Regions from separate parts of the Anoxybacillus sp. UARK-01 genome, predicted to be linked through region 1. Evidence: a T-box and tRNA genes for the amino acid it is inferred to sense, from the RefSeq annotation. Region 1 holds a T-box; the other regions hold tRNA genes.
The links. A T-box is a leader RNA that pairs with one kind of tRNA and senses whether it is charged. The one in region 1 lies ahead of serS (serine--tRNA ligase), so its partner is inferred to be a tRNA-Ser.
Positions count from the first base shown of each region.

Region 2: it has a tRNA-Ser gene. The T-box ahead of serS (serine--tRNA ligase) is inferred to sense a tRNA for this amino acid. The anticodon was not compared.
Region 3: it has a tRNA-Ser gene. The T-box ahead of serS (serine--tRNA ligase) is inferred to sense a tRNA for this amino acid. The anticodon was not compared.

Region 1 is NZ_NASY01000015.1:8,538-13,622, reverse strand. It holds gene guaB (IMP dehydrogenase) at 1-11, shown strand, start outside; gene B6A27_RS01695 (serine hydrolase) at 366-1,718, shown strand; gene pdxS (pyridoxal 5'-phosphate synthase lyase subunit PdxS) at 1,881-2,765, shown strand; gene pdxT (pyridoxal 5'-phosphate synthase glutaminase subunit PdxT) at 2,784-3,362, shown strand; T-box leader at 3,420-3,636, shown strand; gene serS (serine--tRNA ligase) at 3,692-4,966, shown strand.
Region 2 is NZ_NASY01000058.1:26,728-31,239, forward strand. It holds gene B6A27_RS18155 (Tex family protein) at 78-2,243, shown strand; gene cmpA (cortex morphogenetic protein CmpA) at 2,495-2,620, opposite strand; gene B6A27_RS18160 (SprT family protein) at 2,704-3,180, shown strand; tRNA gene B6A27_RS18165 (tRNA-Asn) at 3,319-3,393, shown strand; tRNA gene B6A27_RS18170 (tRNA-Ser) at 3,396-3,488, shown strand; tRNA gene B6A27_RS18175 (tRNA-Glu) at 3,506-3,577, shown strand; tRNA gene B6A27_RS18180 (tRNA-Val) at 3,646-3,718, shown strand; tRNA gene B6A27_RS18185 (tRNA-Asp) at 3,741-3,816, shown strand; tRNA gene B6A27_RS18190 (tRNA-Gln) at 3,841-3,915, shown strand; tRNA gene B6A27_RS18195 (tRNA-Lys) at 3,938-4,010, shown strand; tRNA gene B6A27_RS18200 (tRNA-Leu) at 4,017-4,101, shown strand; tRNA gene B6A27_RS18205 (tRNA-Leu) at 4,115-4,197, shown strand; tRNA gene B6A27_RS18210 (tRNA-Arg) at 4,255-4,331, shown strand; tRNA gene B6A27_RS18215 (tRNA-Pro) at 4,334-4,410, shown strand.
Region 3 is NZ_NASY01000042.1:1,012-6,096, forward strand. It holds tRNA gene B6A27_RS09700 (tRNA-Asn) at 141-215, shown strand; tRNA gene B6A27_RS09705 (tRNA-Ser) at 220-310, shown strand; tRNA gene B6A27_RS09710 (tRNA-Glu) at 325-396, shown strand; tRNA gene B6A27_RS09715 (tRNA-Val) at 403-478, shown strand; tRNA gene B6A27_RS09720 (tRNA-Met) at 516-592, shown strand; tRNA gene B6A27_RS09725 (tRNA-Asp) at 605-680, shown strand; tRNA gene B6A27_RS09730 (tRNA-Phe) at 693-768, shown strand; tRNA gene B6A27_RS09735 (tRNA-Thr) at 938-1,010, shown strand; tRNA gene B6A27_RS09740 (tRNA-His) at 1,030-1,105, shown strand; tRNA gene B6A27_RS09745 (tRNA-Gly) at 1,311-1,381, shown strand; tRNA gene B6A27_RS09750 (tRNA-Ile) at 1,389-1,462, shown strand; tRNA gene B6A27_RS09755 (tRNA-Asn) at 1,730-1,804, shown strand; tRNA gene B6A27_RS09760 (tRNA-Ser) at 1,807-1,899, shown strand; tRNA gene B6A27_RS09765 (tRNA-Glu) at 1,913-1,984, shown strand; gene B6A27_RS09770 (cation diffusion facilitator family transporter) at 2,368-3,342, opposite strand; gene glgB (1,4-alpha-glucan branching enzyme) at 4,058-5,085, shown strand, end outside.

The sequences.
Region 1 (5,085 bases):
CCATTTCATAATGATTTGCCTGTTGATGTAACATTAGTAGTTTTTTCAGTGTACAAGCTTTATATGAAAGTTATAGCGCGATTGGAAAGAAGCCGCTCCATTTTTTGACTGTCAGAGGCAAGTCATAGACTTGCCTTCGTCACGCCAAAGTGTGACAGAGAGACGAGCAACAATGCATTTATCTGGAAGACGTTGTTGTTTGGCCACCTGACTGTCGAAATCAAATAGTCGCTTAGTCGAAGAAGAAGCGAAAATGTTAGTATGCCAAGTTGCATTTCGATCGCTTGAAGCGGAGGAAGGTTCCTCCGTCTATTTTTTTGTATAGGAGTATGTTACAATAACGTTTGTGTAAGGAGGGTGTAAAAGTGAAAAGAAAGAAAAGTATAATAATAGGATTAGTTTTAGTGTTCCTGCTAGCAACGGTTTTTCCATTGAATCAAAAAGTGGAGGCGGCGCAGGATCCGATAAATATTGAAGCGGATGCGGCGATACTTGTTGATGCAGGATCAGGAAGAATTTTGTACCAAAAGAATATTGATACCGTTCTTGGAATCGCAAGTATGACAAAAATGATGACAGAATATTTGTTATTAGAAGCAGTGAAACAAAAACGTGTGAAATGGGATCAAGAATATACACCAAGTGATTATGTATACCGTCTGTCACAAGATCGCGATCTATCTAATGTTCCACTAAGAAAAGATGGAAAGTATACCGTTCGTGAGCTTTATGAGGCAATGGCGATCTATTCTGCTAATGCCGCTGCAGTTGCTATCGCTGAAATTGTAGGCGGTTCAGAGGAAAACTTCGTCAGAATGATGAATGAAAAAGCGAAAAAACTGGGGTTACAAGGTTATAAATTTGTCAATGCGACAGGACTAAGCAATCAAGATTTACAAGGATTTCATCCACAAGGAACAGAAGCAAGCGAAGAAAATGTTATGTCAGCTCGTGCTGTTGCTACGTTAGCTTACCATTTACTTAAAGAGTATCCTGAAGTGTTAGAAACCTCGAGCATAACGAAAAAAACATTTAGAGAAGGCACAGACGACCAAATTAAAATGGACAATTGGAACTGGATGCTGCCAGGTCTTGTTTATGGCTATGAGGGAGTAGACGGATTGAAAACAGGATATACAGATTTTGCTGGCTACTGCTTTACAGGAACGGCGGAGAAAAACGGTGTTCGCTTTATTACGGTTGTTATGAATGCAAAAAGCAATGGCAAATCGACCATTAATGCTCGATTCGAGCAAACGAGAAAGCTATTGGATTATGCGTTCAGCAACTATTCATTAAAAGAACTTTATCCAGCAGGGTATCAACAAAAAGGTGACGCTACTTTGCCTGTAACGAAGGGAAAGGAAAAATCAGTAGCTGTTGTCACGAAAAAAACCCTTTCTCTTGTCATAAAAAATGGGGAAGACAAAAACTATAAGCCAGTATATGTGTTTGACAAGAAAAAGCTCAATAAAGATGGAGAGTTAACAGCACCGATCAAAAAAGGCGAAAAAGTTGGATACATGACGGTGCGGTATACGGGAGCTAATGATGATGATTATTTGACACCAAATGGGAAAAGTGCCGTACAGGTAGATGTTGTAGCTAAACAAAGCGTGGAAAAAGCAAATGGATTTGTATTGATGATGAGAGGAATCGGCGGTTTATTCAGCGATATTTGGACAAGTGTGACAAAGACGGTCAAAGGCTGGTTTTAAAAAGCTTCCTCCTCAAGCAGGAGGAGCTTTTTACTTTTTTTATTGTGATTTTTAAAAAAATTGAGGTAAAATAAGAAAATGTAATTAAATTATTTCTTATCGCTTTTCTTTCTTTTTTCATGAAAAAATACGATTACATGAGGTTATTAGGAGGAATCACAAGTGGCTATTACAGGTACAGAGCGTGTCAAACGCGGAATGGCGGAAATGCAAAAAGGCGGCGTTATTATGGATGTGGTAAATGCTGAACAAGCAAAAATCGCAGAAGCTGCTGGAGCTGTAGCGGTTATGGCATTGGAGCGCGTGCCAGCTGATATCCGGGCTGCAGGCGGTGTTGCTCGTATGGCAGATCCAACTGTAGTGGAAGAAGTAATGAAAGCTGTTTCCATTCCGGTAATGGCGAAAGCGCGTATTGGTCATTATGTGGAGGCAAGAGTTCTTGAAGCGTTAGGGGTAGACTATATTGATGAAAGTGAAGTTTTGACTCCTGCTGATGAAGAATTCCATATTGATAAACGCCAATTTACCGTACCATTTGTGTGCGGATGTCGAGATTTAGGGGAGGCAGCTCGTCGGATTGCTGAAGGCGCATCGATGCTGCGGACAAAAGGAGAGCCGGGAACAGGAAATATTGTTGAAGCTGTCCGCCATATGCGCAAAGTGAATGCTCAAGTGCGTAAAGTTGTGAGCATGAGTGAAGATGAGTTGATGACAGAAGCAAAAAATCTCGGCGCTCCGTTTGAAGTGCTGCTTGAGATTAAACGATTAGGCCGGTTACCTGTAGTTAATTTCGCAGCGGGTGGAGTAGCGACTCCTGCGGATGCTGCTTTAATGATGTACTTAGGAGCAGATGGCGTATTTGTAGGGTCTGGTATTTTCAAATCAGAGAATCCGGAGAAATATGCGCGTGCGATTGTTGAAGCAACGACTCATTACGAAGACTATGAACTAATTGCTCATCTTTCTAAAGGGTTAGGCGGGGCGATGAGAGGAATCGATATTTCGTCGTTATTACCTGAACAACGCATGCAAGAACGCGGCTGGTAATCAAGGGAGAAGGTTAAGATGATAAAAATTGGTGTTTTAGGTTTGCAAGGAGCTGTCCGAGAGCACGTTCAGTCGATTGAATCGTGTGGAGCTGAAGCGGCTGTCATCAAAAAAATGGAGCAGCTTCAAGAAATCGATGGTCTTATTATTCCAGGTGGCGAGAGTACGACGATGCGTCGGCTAATGGATCAATACGGTTTTATAATGCCGTTAAAGGAGTTTGCTGCACAAGGTAAACCCATCTTTGGAACGTGCGCAGGCTTGATTATGTTAGCTAAACGTATTGTTGGATATGATGAACCACATCTTGGTTTAATGGATATTACTGTTGAACGGAATTCATTTGGCCGTCAGCGGGAAAGCTTTGAAGCGGAACTGTCAATTACTGGAGTCGCTGATGATTTTGTTGGTGTCTTTATTCGTGCACCACATATTGTTGAAGTTGGAGAAGAGGTAGAAATTTTAGCAAAGCACGAGGGACGAATAGTCGCTGCGAGACAGGGACAATTTTTAGGATGCTCTTTCCATCCAGAATTAACAGAAGATTATCGAATGACACAGTATTTTATAAATATGGTTAAAGAATCGATGGAATAAAACCATTGCATCTTGCCGAACCTTGTAGTACATTATTTTTATTAAAAGTGAATGAGCGTTAAAGTGATGAAAGGAAATAGTAGCAGGAATGTTTCTCTTCAGAGAATCGGTGGGTGGTGCGAACCGATGGGAAACGCTTGTGAATCCATCCTTGAGCGAAATGCCGAACGCTTGAACGCAAGTAAGCATTTCCGGTGTCAAGCCGTTACCAATTTGAGTGGAAGACATTTTGTCTTCAATTAGGGTGGCAACGCGGGTTACTCTCGTCCCTTGGTTTAATAAGGGGACGAGAGTTTTTTATTTTAGGAATAAAAAAGGAGGAACAAGAGATGTTAGATTTGAAATTTTTGCGCACGAATTTAGCGGAAGTGAAAGAAAAGCTGAAACATCGTGGTGAAGATTTAACGGATTTTACTCGTTTTGAAGAGCTTGATCAGAAGCGGAGGGAGCTCATTGCTAAAGCAGAGGAGCTAAAAAGTAAACGGAACGAGGTATCTCAACAAATCGCTATTTTAAAGCGGGAAAAGCAAGATGCTGATCATTTGATCACTGAAATGCGTGAAGTTGGCGATCGCATTAAAGTGTTGGATCATGAATTGCGACAAGTCGAAGAGACGTTAGAGATGTTATTGCTTTCGATTCCGAATATTCCACATGAATCTGTGCCGATCGGGGAATCTGAAGAGGATAATGTGGAAATCCGCAAATGGGGAGAACCTCGTGCGTTTTCATTTGAAGCGAAGCCACATTGGGAAATTGCTGATCAGCTTGGCATTTTGGATTTTGAGCGTGCAGCGAAAGTGACAGGAAGCCGATTTGTATTTTATAAAGGATTAGGTGCTCGGTTAGAGCGAGCGCTTATTAGTTTCATGCTTGATCTGCATGTAGAAGAGCATGGATATGAAGAAGTGCTCCCTCCATATATTGTAAATCGTTCTAGCATGACAGGAACAGGTCAATTGCCCAAATTTGAAGAGGATGCGTTTCAAATTGAAAGCGAGGATTATTTTTTAATTCCTACGGCAGAAGTGCCTGTGACTAATCTGCACCGCGACGAAATTTTATCAGCAGAAGACTTGCCGCTCAACTATGTGGCATATAGTGCATGCTTCCGTTCAGAGGCAGGTTCAGCTGGCCGCGATACAAGAGGACTAATTCGCCAGCATCAATTTAACAAAGTGGAGCTTGTAAAATTTGTGAAGCCTGAGGACTCTTATGCGGAGCTAGAAAAATTAACGAGCCATGCTGAGAAGGTGCTGCAGTTGCTAGAACTGCCTTATCGTGTAATGAGCATGTGCACAGGTGATTTAGGATTTACAGCGGCTAAAAAATATGATATCGAAGTTTGGCTCCCAAGCTACGGCACTTACCGAGAAATTTCTTCTTGCAGCAACTTCGAGTCATTCCAAGCGCGCCGTGCTAATATTCGTTTTCGCCGAGATCCAAAAGCGAAACCTGAACACGTTCATACGCTTAATGGATCTGGTTTAGCTATTGGCCGGACAGTGGCCGCTATTTTGGAAAATTATCAGCAAGAGGATGGCACTGTCTTAATTCCAAAAGTGTTGCGTCCTTATATGGGAAATAAAGAAGTCATCCGATAATTATCGGATCAGGAGTAACGGCAAAAATAATAGAAAGATGACTTAAAATGTCGGAGGCAAGTCACTGGCTTGCCTTCCGACTGTGATTTTTTATTGATGCCGTTCGTTTCTATTTACAC
Region 2 (4,512 bases), on a different contig from region 1:
AAAATAGCTGCATCATTTGTAGCTATTTTTATTTTTTGGTAAAATGACCATTATTACATAGTTGGGGGTTAGGAACTTTGGTGACTACAGAAACGCTTATCGGAATCATTGCTGAAGAGCTGCGCTTATCTGTTCAGCAGGTGCGCAATGTGATTTCTCTTTCAGAGGAAGGCAATACGGTTCCGTTTATTGCTCGCTATCGAAAAGAAATGACAGGTGCGTTAGACGAGGTGCAAATTCGCGAAGTGCTCGAGAAATGGAGCTACCTGCAAAACCTTGAAAAGCGGAAGGAAGAAGTGTTGCGCCTGATTGATGAGCAAGGAAAATTGACAGAAGAGCTTAAAGGCGCGATTCAAAAAGCGGTAAAGCTGCAAGAAGTAGAAGATTTGTACCGGCCGTACAGACAAAAAAGAAGAACGAAAGCGACCATCGCAAAGGAAAAAGGTCTTGAACCTCTAGCAGAATGGCTGTTTACATGCCCCATGAGCCCGCTTCCAGAAGAAAAAGCAGCAGCATTCATGGATCCTGAAAAAGAAGTGTACACAGTGGATGACGCACTTCAAGGAGCAAAGGATATTATCGCTGAACAGATTTCTGATAACGCTGCTATTCGCCAATGGATTCGTACACAGACTTGGAACAAAGGTATCATTGTATCGACTGCAAAAGAGGTCGAGAAAGATGAAAAAAATGTATACGAAATGTATTATCAGTACGAAGAACCGGTACATAAAATTGTTCCTCATCGAATTTTAGCGTTAAATCGCGGTGAAAAAGAAAATGTGCTTCGCATTTCTATTCAGGCGCCTGTTGCGGATATTATAGAGTATATGAAAGCTCAAACAATAGTGAATGCACAGTCTAAAGCAGCTTTTTATATAATTGAAGCGATCGAAGATGGATATAAACGTTTGATTGAACCGTCCATTGAACGGGATATACGAAATGAACTCACAGAGCGAGCGGAGGAAAGAGCCATCCACATTTTCGCAGAAAATTTGCGCAATCTTTTGCTTCAACCTCCATTAAAAGGAAAAATAGTACTGGGAGTGGATCCTGCCTATCGGACAGGCTGCAAGCTGGCCGTGGTAGATGAAACAGGTAAGCTATTAAAGATTGATGTGATCTATCCTCATCCTCCACAATCGAAAATGGATGAAGCACGTGAAAAAATGTTGCGTATTATTCAGGAATATGGTGTACAAATGGTCGCGGTTGGAAATGGGACGGCCTCGAGGGAAACAGAACAATTTGTAGCTGATACGTTGAAACAGCTCCCACAAGAGATTTTTTATTTAATTGTTAATGAAGCAGGAGCAAGCGTATACTCTGCTTCGGATTTAGCGCGGAGAGAATTTCCTGATTTGCAAGTAGAGGAAAGAAGCGCGGTTTCCATTGCCCGGCGTGTTCAGGATCCTCTTGCCGAACTTGTAAAGATTGACCCAAAATCGGTCGGGGTCGGCCAATATCAGCACGATGTTTCGCAAAAAAAACTAGAAGAATCGTTGGGCTTTGTGGTAGAGACTGTTGTTAACCAAGTTGGAGTAAATGTCAATACCGCTTCTGTTTCTCTTTTGCAATATGTATCAGGCCTATCTAAGTCTGTTTCTGAGAATATTGTCAAAAGAAGAGAAGAACAAGGTAAGTTCAAAAACCGCAATGAGCTAAAAACGATTCCACGGCTTGGCGCCAAAACGTATGAGCAGTGTATCGGTTTTCTGCGAATCGTAGATGGGAATGAGCCATTAGACAGAACGCCTATTCATCCTGAACGATATGCTGAGGTAAAAAAATTGCTTCAAGGAATTGGATTTACGGCAGATGATATCGGCAGTGATGCTCTTCGCCGGGCTTTACAGTCCATTCCGATAAAGGAAACAGCAGAAACACTTGGTATCGGAGAGCTTACACTAAAGGATATTGTCGATGCCTTAATCCGTCCTGAGCGAGATCCACGTGATGAATTGCCTAAGCCGTTACTGCGAAAAGATATTTTAAAAATGGAAGATCTGCAAAAAGGAATGGAGCTGGAGGGAACCGTCCGCAATGTTGTCGATTTTGGGGCATTCGTTGATATTGGAGTAAAGCAAGACGGGCTTGTCCATATTTCTAAGCTAAGCAAGCGATATGTAAAGCATCCGCTTGACGTAGTAGCGGTAGGTGAAGTGGTCAAGGTTTGGGTGGAAAGTGTCGATGTTTCCAAAGGGAGGATTTCGTTATCGATGCTTCCATTGGAGCAATAGAAAAGCTTTCATTATGTTTTTGTCGCAAAATAAGGGAAGCTTGAAATCCAGCTTCCAACGGGGGAGAACTCCACCATTAGAAAGCCAGTCCATATATTTAGCTTTTCGTCATGCATCCGCTTGACGAAGTCTGAACAACGCCGCTTTCAGTTCCGTTGATAGTTCTGGGAAGCGGCGTTGTCTGGACACCGTTCAAAATAAGCTCTATATTGATACAAATGTTACCATCTCCAGTTTATCAATAAGTGGTATTAACGCTTTTTTGAAATAGCCTCTTTCTTTTGGTAGAAAAACCAGCACTGGTTTAATAATTTTATTTGATAGCGATTTTTCTCATAATAAGCTCGGCGCATTTGATTTTTTAACCATGTCGGCATAGGAAATACCTCCATTTTGAAAAAAGGTAGTATATAATCTATGTATTAAGAAGTCGTCCTGTGCTAAAGAAGGTGAAAAGAAAATGGAGCAAAATGAATTACAGAAGCTGGTTGAAAATATATCTTTGCAATGTTTTAACAAACCATTTCAGCATCAAGCTTTGTTTAACCCGCGCTTACGAACGACAGGCGGCCGATATTTATTGCATTCCCACAATATTGAGCTGAATCCTAAATATTATGAAGCGTTTGGTGAAGAAGAGCTCATTTTGATTATTAAGCATGAGTTATGCCATTATCATCTTCATTTAGAGGGAAAAGGATACCGGCATCGGGATCGAGACTTTCGAGAATTGCTTCTTCAAGTAGGCGCGCCCCGCTATTGTCGGCATCTGCCTCATCAAAAGCATCAAGCACAGCGGAAGTTTTATATGTATGCTTGCTTGCAATGTGGCTTGACATATCAGAGAAAAAAAAGAATGGACCTGCAACGATATGTTTGCGGAAAATGTACCGGCCGATTAAAAATGATCGAAAATATTTTGGAAAAATGGTGTTGACATCTATAATATTTGTATGTTAAATTATAAAAGCCGTCGCTGATAAGCGATGAAGCTAAACGAATCCGAAAAAGTCATTGACAATAGAGAAAACCATCGCTATAATAAAAGACGTTACATGAGATGCGCTATGTTTATTCCGCAATAGCTCAGCGGTAGAGCAACCGGCTGTTAACCGGTAGGTCGTAGGTTCGAATCCTACTTGCGGAGCCATTGGAGAAGTACCCAAGTGGCTGAAGGGGACGGTTTGCTAAACCGTTAGGTCGCGTTTTTGCGGCGCGCGGGTTCAAATCCCGCCTTCTCCGCCACTTTGATATATGGTGCTGGCCCGTTGGTCAAGTGGTTAAGACACCGCCCTTTCACGGCGGTAACACGGGTTCGAATCCCGTACGGGTCATCGTTTATTATATGTCGGGAGGCGATGGGGATTGTTTAAAGACATCACCTCCCTTTTTGCTCGCTTTAGGAGGATTAGCTCAGCTGGGAGAGCGCTTGCCTTACAAGCAAGGGGTCGGCGGTTCGATCCCGTCATCCTCCATTTTGGTCGACGAATAAATTAAGGTCCCGTAGTGTAGTGGTTAACATGCCTGCCTGTCACGCAGGAGATCGCGGGTTCGAGTCCCGTCGGGACCGCCATGACTGAAAGTTATTAGTAATTGATGGGCTATAGCCAAGCGGTAAGGCAACGGACTTTGACTCCGTGATGCGCTGGTTCGAATCCAGCTAGCCCAGCCATTTGGTTTATAGGTTTACATATGAGCCATTAGCTCAGCAGGTAGAGCATCTGACTTTTAATCAGAGGGTCGGAGGTTCGAGTCCTCCATGGCTCACTTTTTGCGGGTGTGGCGGAATTGGCAGACGCACCAGACTTAGGATCTGGCGCCTCACGGCGTGGGGGTTCAAGTCCCTCCACCCGCACCATATAAAGTTTTGCGCGGTCGTGGCGGAATGGCAGACGCGCTAGGTTGAGGGCCTAGTGGGGGCAACCCCGTGGAGGTTCAAGTCCTCTCGGCCGCATAAAAATCATGCTTGATTTTAAAAAGATAATTTGGTATAATTAAAAAGCTATATTTTGCGCTCGTAGCTCAATTGGATAGAGCATCTGACTACGGATCAGAAGGTTAGGGGTTCGAATCCTCTCGAGCGCGCCATGCGGGAAGTAGCTCAGCTTGGTAGAGCACATGGTTTGGGACCATGGGGTCGCAGGTTCGAATCCTGTCTTCCCGACCATCTGAATCGAATATGCGGGTGTAGTTTAGTGGTAAAACCTCAGCCACGAGCGATACATCATTGAATAGGCGACGAGTTGCCTCGACGCACAAAGCATCTTAG
Region 3 (5,085 bases), on a different contig from region 1:
ATCGCTCAGCGACGAGCATTTCCTCTCTGAGCAAACAGCGAGTTGCCTCGACGCATTGTGCTTCTTCGAATGTCTTGAAGAGGAAGAGGCAGTAGAAAAATACGAATAATGATTCGTTAGTTTTTGTGTTTATCCACTATTCCGCAATAGCTCAGCGGTAGAGCAACCGGCTGTTAACCGGTAGGTCGTAGGTTCGAATCCTACTTGCGGAGCCATTTTGGAGAGCTGTCCGAGTGGTCGAAGGAGCACGATTGGAAATCGTGTAGACGTTAACAGCGTCTCAAGGGTTCGAATCCCTTGCTCTCCGCCACTATTTCATGTAATGGCCCGTTGGTCAAGTGGTTAAGACACCGCCCTTTCACGGCGGTAACACGGGTTCGAATCCCGTACGGGTCACTTTTAGGAGGATTAGCTCAGCTGGGAGAGCACTTGCCTTACAAGCAAGGGGTCGGCGGTTCGATCCCGTCATCCTCCACCATACATACTATTGATTGAAAAAAATATAATTTTGTCATCGCGGGGTGGAGCAGCCTGGTAGCTCGTCGGGCTCATAACCCGAAGGTCGCAGGTTCAAATCCTGCCCCCGCAACCAAATAAAACGGTTGGTCCCGTAGTGTAGTGGTTAACATGCCTGCCTGTCACGCAGGAGATCGCGGGTTCGAGTCCCGTCGGGACCGCCATAAAATATGTATGGCTCGGTAGCTCAGTCGGTAGAGCAAAGGACTGAAAATCCTTGTGTCGGCGGTTCGATTCCGTCCCGAGCCACCATTTATTTTATCCAACGCATCTTATGAATGCCGGCTTAGCTCAATTGGTAGAGACGAGCGGAGCATCGGTGAAATGACTGCGAGTTGCCTCGACGCATTGGACATCTTGAAATGTCTTGAAGAGGAAGAGGCACAGAACATGTGCTTTTATGGTTAGTTCTATAGATAAAGCCGGCTTAGCTCAATTGGTAGAGCAACTGACTTGTAATCAGTAGGTTGCGGGTTCAAGTCCTGCAGCCGGCATCGATTTATTAAAGTAATGGCGGCTATGGCGAAGTGGTTAACGCACCAGATTGTGGCTCTGGCATTCGTGGGTTCGATTCCCACTAGTCGCCCCATACATATTATCCCAAGACATTTGTGATAAAAGATTTGATAGTCGCGCGGATGTAGTTTAATGGTAAAACCTCAGCCACGAGCGATACATCATTGAATAGGCGACGAGTTGCCTCGACGCACAAAGCATCTTAGAATGAACTGGTAGAGGAAGAGGCATGGTATATCGGGACACTAGAAATTTGTAATAAAAAATTTGATAATTATGCGGGTGTAGTTTAGTGGTAAAACCTCAGCCTTCCAAGCTGATGTCGTGGGTTCGATTCCCATCACCCGCTTGTATACGGGCCTATAGCTCAGCTGGTTAGAGCGCACGCCTGATAAGCGTGAGGTCGGTGGTTCAAGTCCACTTAGGCCCATCTTTCTTTTTGTAAAGCGTTTTCTTTGCATAAAGTTTGGTGACATGTGCTGCCTATCTATAGGTGTTCTGTGAATTTCTTCTATAACATTGGTCAGTTAGCTTTTGTTTTCATCTACTATTCCGCAATCGCTCAGCGACGAGCATTTCTCCTCTGAGCAAACAGCGAGTTGCCTCGACGCATTGTACTTCTTCGAATGTCTTGAAGAGGAAGAGGCAGTAGAAAAATACGAATAATGATTCGTTAGTTTTTGTGTTTATCCACTATTCCGCAATAGCTCAGCGGTAGAGCAACCGGCTGTTAACCGGTAGGTCGTAGGTTCGAATCCTACTTGCGGAGCCATTGGAGAAGTACCCAAGTGGCTGAAGGGGACGGTTTGCTAAACCGTTAGGTCGCGTTTTTGCGGCGCGCGGGTTCAAATCCCGCCTTCTCCGCCACTGCTGAATGCAAGGCCCGTTGGTCAAGTGGTTAAGACACCGCCCTTTCACGGCGGTAACACGGGTTCGAATCCCGTACGGGTCATAAGTAAAAAGCACTGTGCTAAAGCATAGTGTTTTTTACTTTATATAAAATCATTTAAAGATAAAACGAGTGTCATCTTCAAAACACACGGGAGAAGAGATGATGCTCGATCACCGACCGTGGAAAAACGGTATAACTCTATTATGTTAACATAATAAGTTACATCATACGCCTCAAAAATATTCGTTCCTCCAATTATTTAGAGAGCAACATTTATAAAAAAACTTGATCTATATAATATTGTGCACTTCTGTTTTTGATTATTCCGAATTTTTAACTTGACAAAATGTCAAATGTAAATGAATAATAAATACAAAGAAAGGCCGACCATAAAAACAGAAAGGTCGGCATAATTTTTCTACTCATGTTCATATTCCCTAAACTCAAAATGATTCGTTAGGGCTACTCGGCTTTTTTGGTGCTTTGTTTTTTTGGCGAAGAAATTTTTCTCCGTACTCTCCATGATCATGAAAGTAAGCATGTTCAATTTGAATCGTGGAATGTTTAATTCTATATTTCCTTTCCAGCATTTCATTAATGGCTAAAATAACACAGAATGGCTGAATGTGTTCATTGATAAATACGTGAGCAGTTAAGGAATAATGGTCGGAAGAAATCGCCCAAATGTGCATGTCATGTACATCTTCTACCCCTTTAATACCGCTAATGTCAGAGCGTATTTGCTCAAGATCAAACTGCGATGGAACAGAATCCATAAGAATAAAGTACGATTCGCGGATGATTTTTGCTCCTCCTGTAAAAATAATTCCTCCTATAATCATACTAATCAATGGATCTATTAAGGCAAATTCCGTGAAATAGATGATAATAGCTGAAGCGATAACTCCGATTGAACTCAAAAGATCGCCGATAAAATGCCATAAAGCGCTTTTCACATTTAAATTTTCCTCTTCTTTTGTGCTTCTGCTAAGGACGATTGTTAAGATAAGATTAACGATCAGCCCAATTGTAGCAATTGTAAGCATCAGCTGAAAATGAACAGGCTCAGGATGAATGAACCGTCGAATTCCTTCGATAAAGATGCCAATAGCGATCATTGCAAGTGCCAATCCGTTTAAAAAGGAAGCAATAATCTCAAATCGCAAATATCCAAACGTAAATGTTTTATTGGGCTGCCGCGATGCGAGATACAGAGCAACCATACTCAAAATGAGCGCCAGCACATCTGAGGCCATATGAGCTGAATCAGAAAGAAGTGCAAGCGAATTAGATAAAACTCCGCCAATGACTTCAACAAGGGCAAAAAACAGCGTTAGGAAAAGGGTAATCCATAATGTTCGTTTTGATTTGTTTTGTTCTTTGACATGAGGCAGGTGATGATAGTCAGAGTAACTCATAGTACACCCCTTTTTTAGAATAATTATCATTAGATATTTATTATAAATTATATGCCGCAAACAAGCAATTTGCAAATCATAGCTTTGTACCATTTTTGAAAGCTTCTTATCTTAATCTTTTGTTCATAATATAGCCGCTTGTTCTCCGAGAGTGGCAAATGCCTTATTGTGTCCATCCTATAAGAGAAAGGGCATATAGCTGGAAATTGCGCGAGATAAGGGAATGTTTATCAGTCAATCATAATAAATATAGCTTGAAGATTGAGCAAAGCGACTCTAGAAAAGAATATGACGAATGTGTGCACAGAGGTTTGTAGCCTATCTTTCATCACATAAACGCGTGGCAAAGCAACAAAGTGTTCGCGAATCTAATGGTTTAGCCTGAAAAATAATATTGTTTGGACATCCAATGATTGAACAAGCAAAAGCAGGGGAAAAAGAGAATCCCTTCATCCTCTTTTTGTATGAAATTTCCTGGTGAGAATTGTCACAAAATATAAACACATTTTATCAAGGAATTTATAAATCAATGTCGAATCTAATTAAATAAATACTAATGGATAAGCCAATAAGTGAAGCAGTGTATGGCGTTGGACAATGGAAAAAAGAAGATGTTGGTTCAGAAGAAAAAACAAACTGCTTCATCTTTCATTTAACATGGAGCAATTAGGATCGTAATGAAATATTGGCAAAATAAAAAAACTATAGTGAAAGGATGAGATGCTCGTTGATAGCAACAAATCCCACAGATTTTGAGGTTCATTTGTTTCATGAAGGAAGCTTATATAAAAGCTATAAAATGTTTGGCGCTCATATCGTAAGAAATGAAGGGGTGGTTGGAACAAGATTTAGTGTATGGGCTCCTCATGCGCGTGCTGTGCGACTTGTAGGAAGCTTTAACAACTGGAACGGGAAAGATCACCCGCTTACCAAAATAAACGATCAAGGCGTATGGACCATATTTATCCCTGAAAATTTAGAGGGACACTTATATAAATATGAAATTGTTACAGAAAATGAGCAAGTACTACTTAAAGCGGATCCATATGCATTTTATTCCGAACTTCGTCCTCGTACGGCCTCTATTGTATATTCATTAGATGGATATCATTGGAATGATAAAGCGTGGCAGCGAAAGAAACGCCGCAAACCAGCTTACGATCAACCGTTATTCATTTATGAAGTTCATTTAGGTTCATGGAAAAAGAAGGAAGATGGAAGCTTTTACTCCTATCAAGAGCTAGCAGAAGAACTAATCCCTTATGTAGTGCAAAATGGGTTTACTCACATTGAACTGCTTCCCTTAATTGAGCATCCGCTCGATCGCTCATGGGGATATCAAGGAACAGGATATTATTCCGCTACAAGCCGCTATGGAACTCCACATGATTTCATGTTTTTTATTGATCAGTGCCATCAAGCTGGAATAGGAGTGATTTTAGACTGGGTCCCTGGTCATTTTTGTAAAGATGCACATGGCCTATACATGTTTGATGGAGCCCCAACATATGAATATGTCAATATACAGGATCGTGAGAATCCGGTGTGGGGAACAGCCAATTTTGATCTAGGGAAGCCTGAGGTTCGAAGCTTTCTCATCTCGAATGCATTATTTTGGATGGAGTATTTCCATATTGACGGCTTTCGCGTTGATGCAGTAGCTAATATGCTTTATTGGCCCAACAGTCATGTCCTTCATAAAAACCACTACGCCGTGGAATTTTTGCAGAAACTAAATGAAGC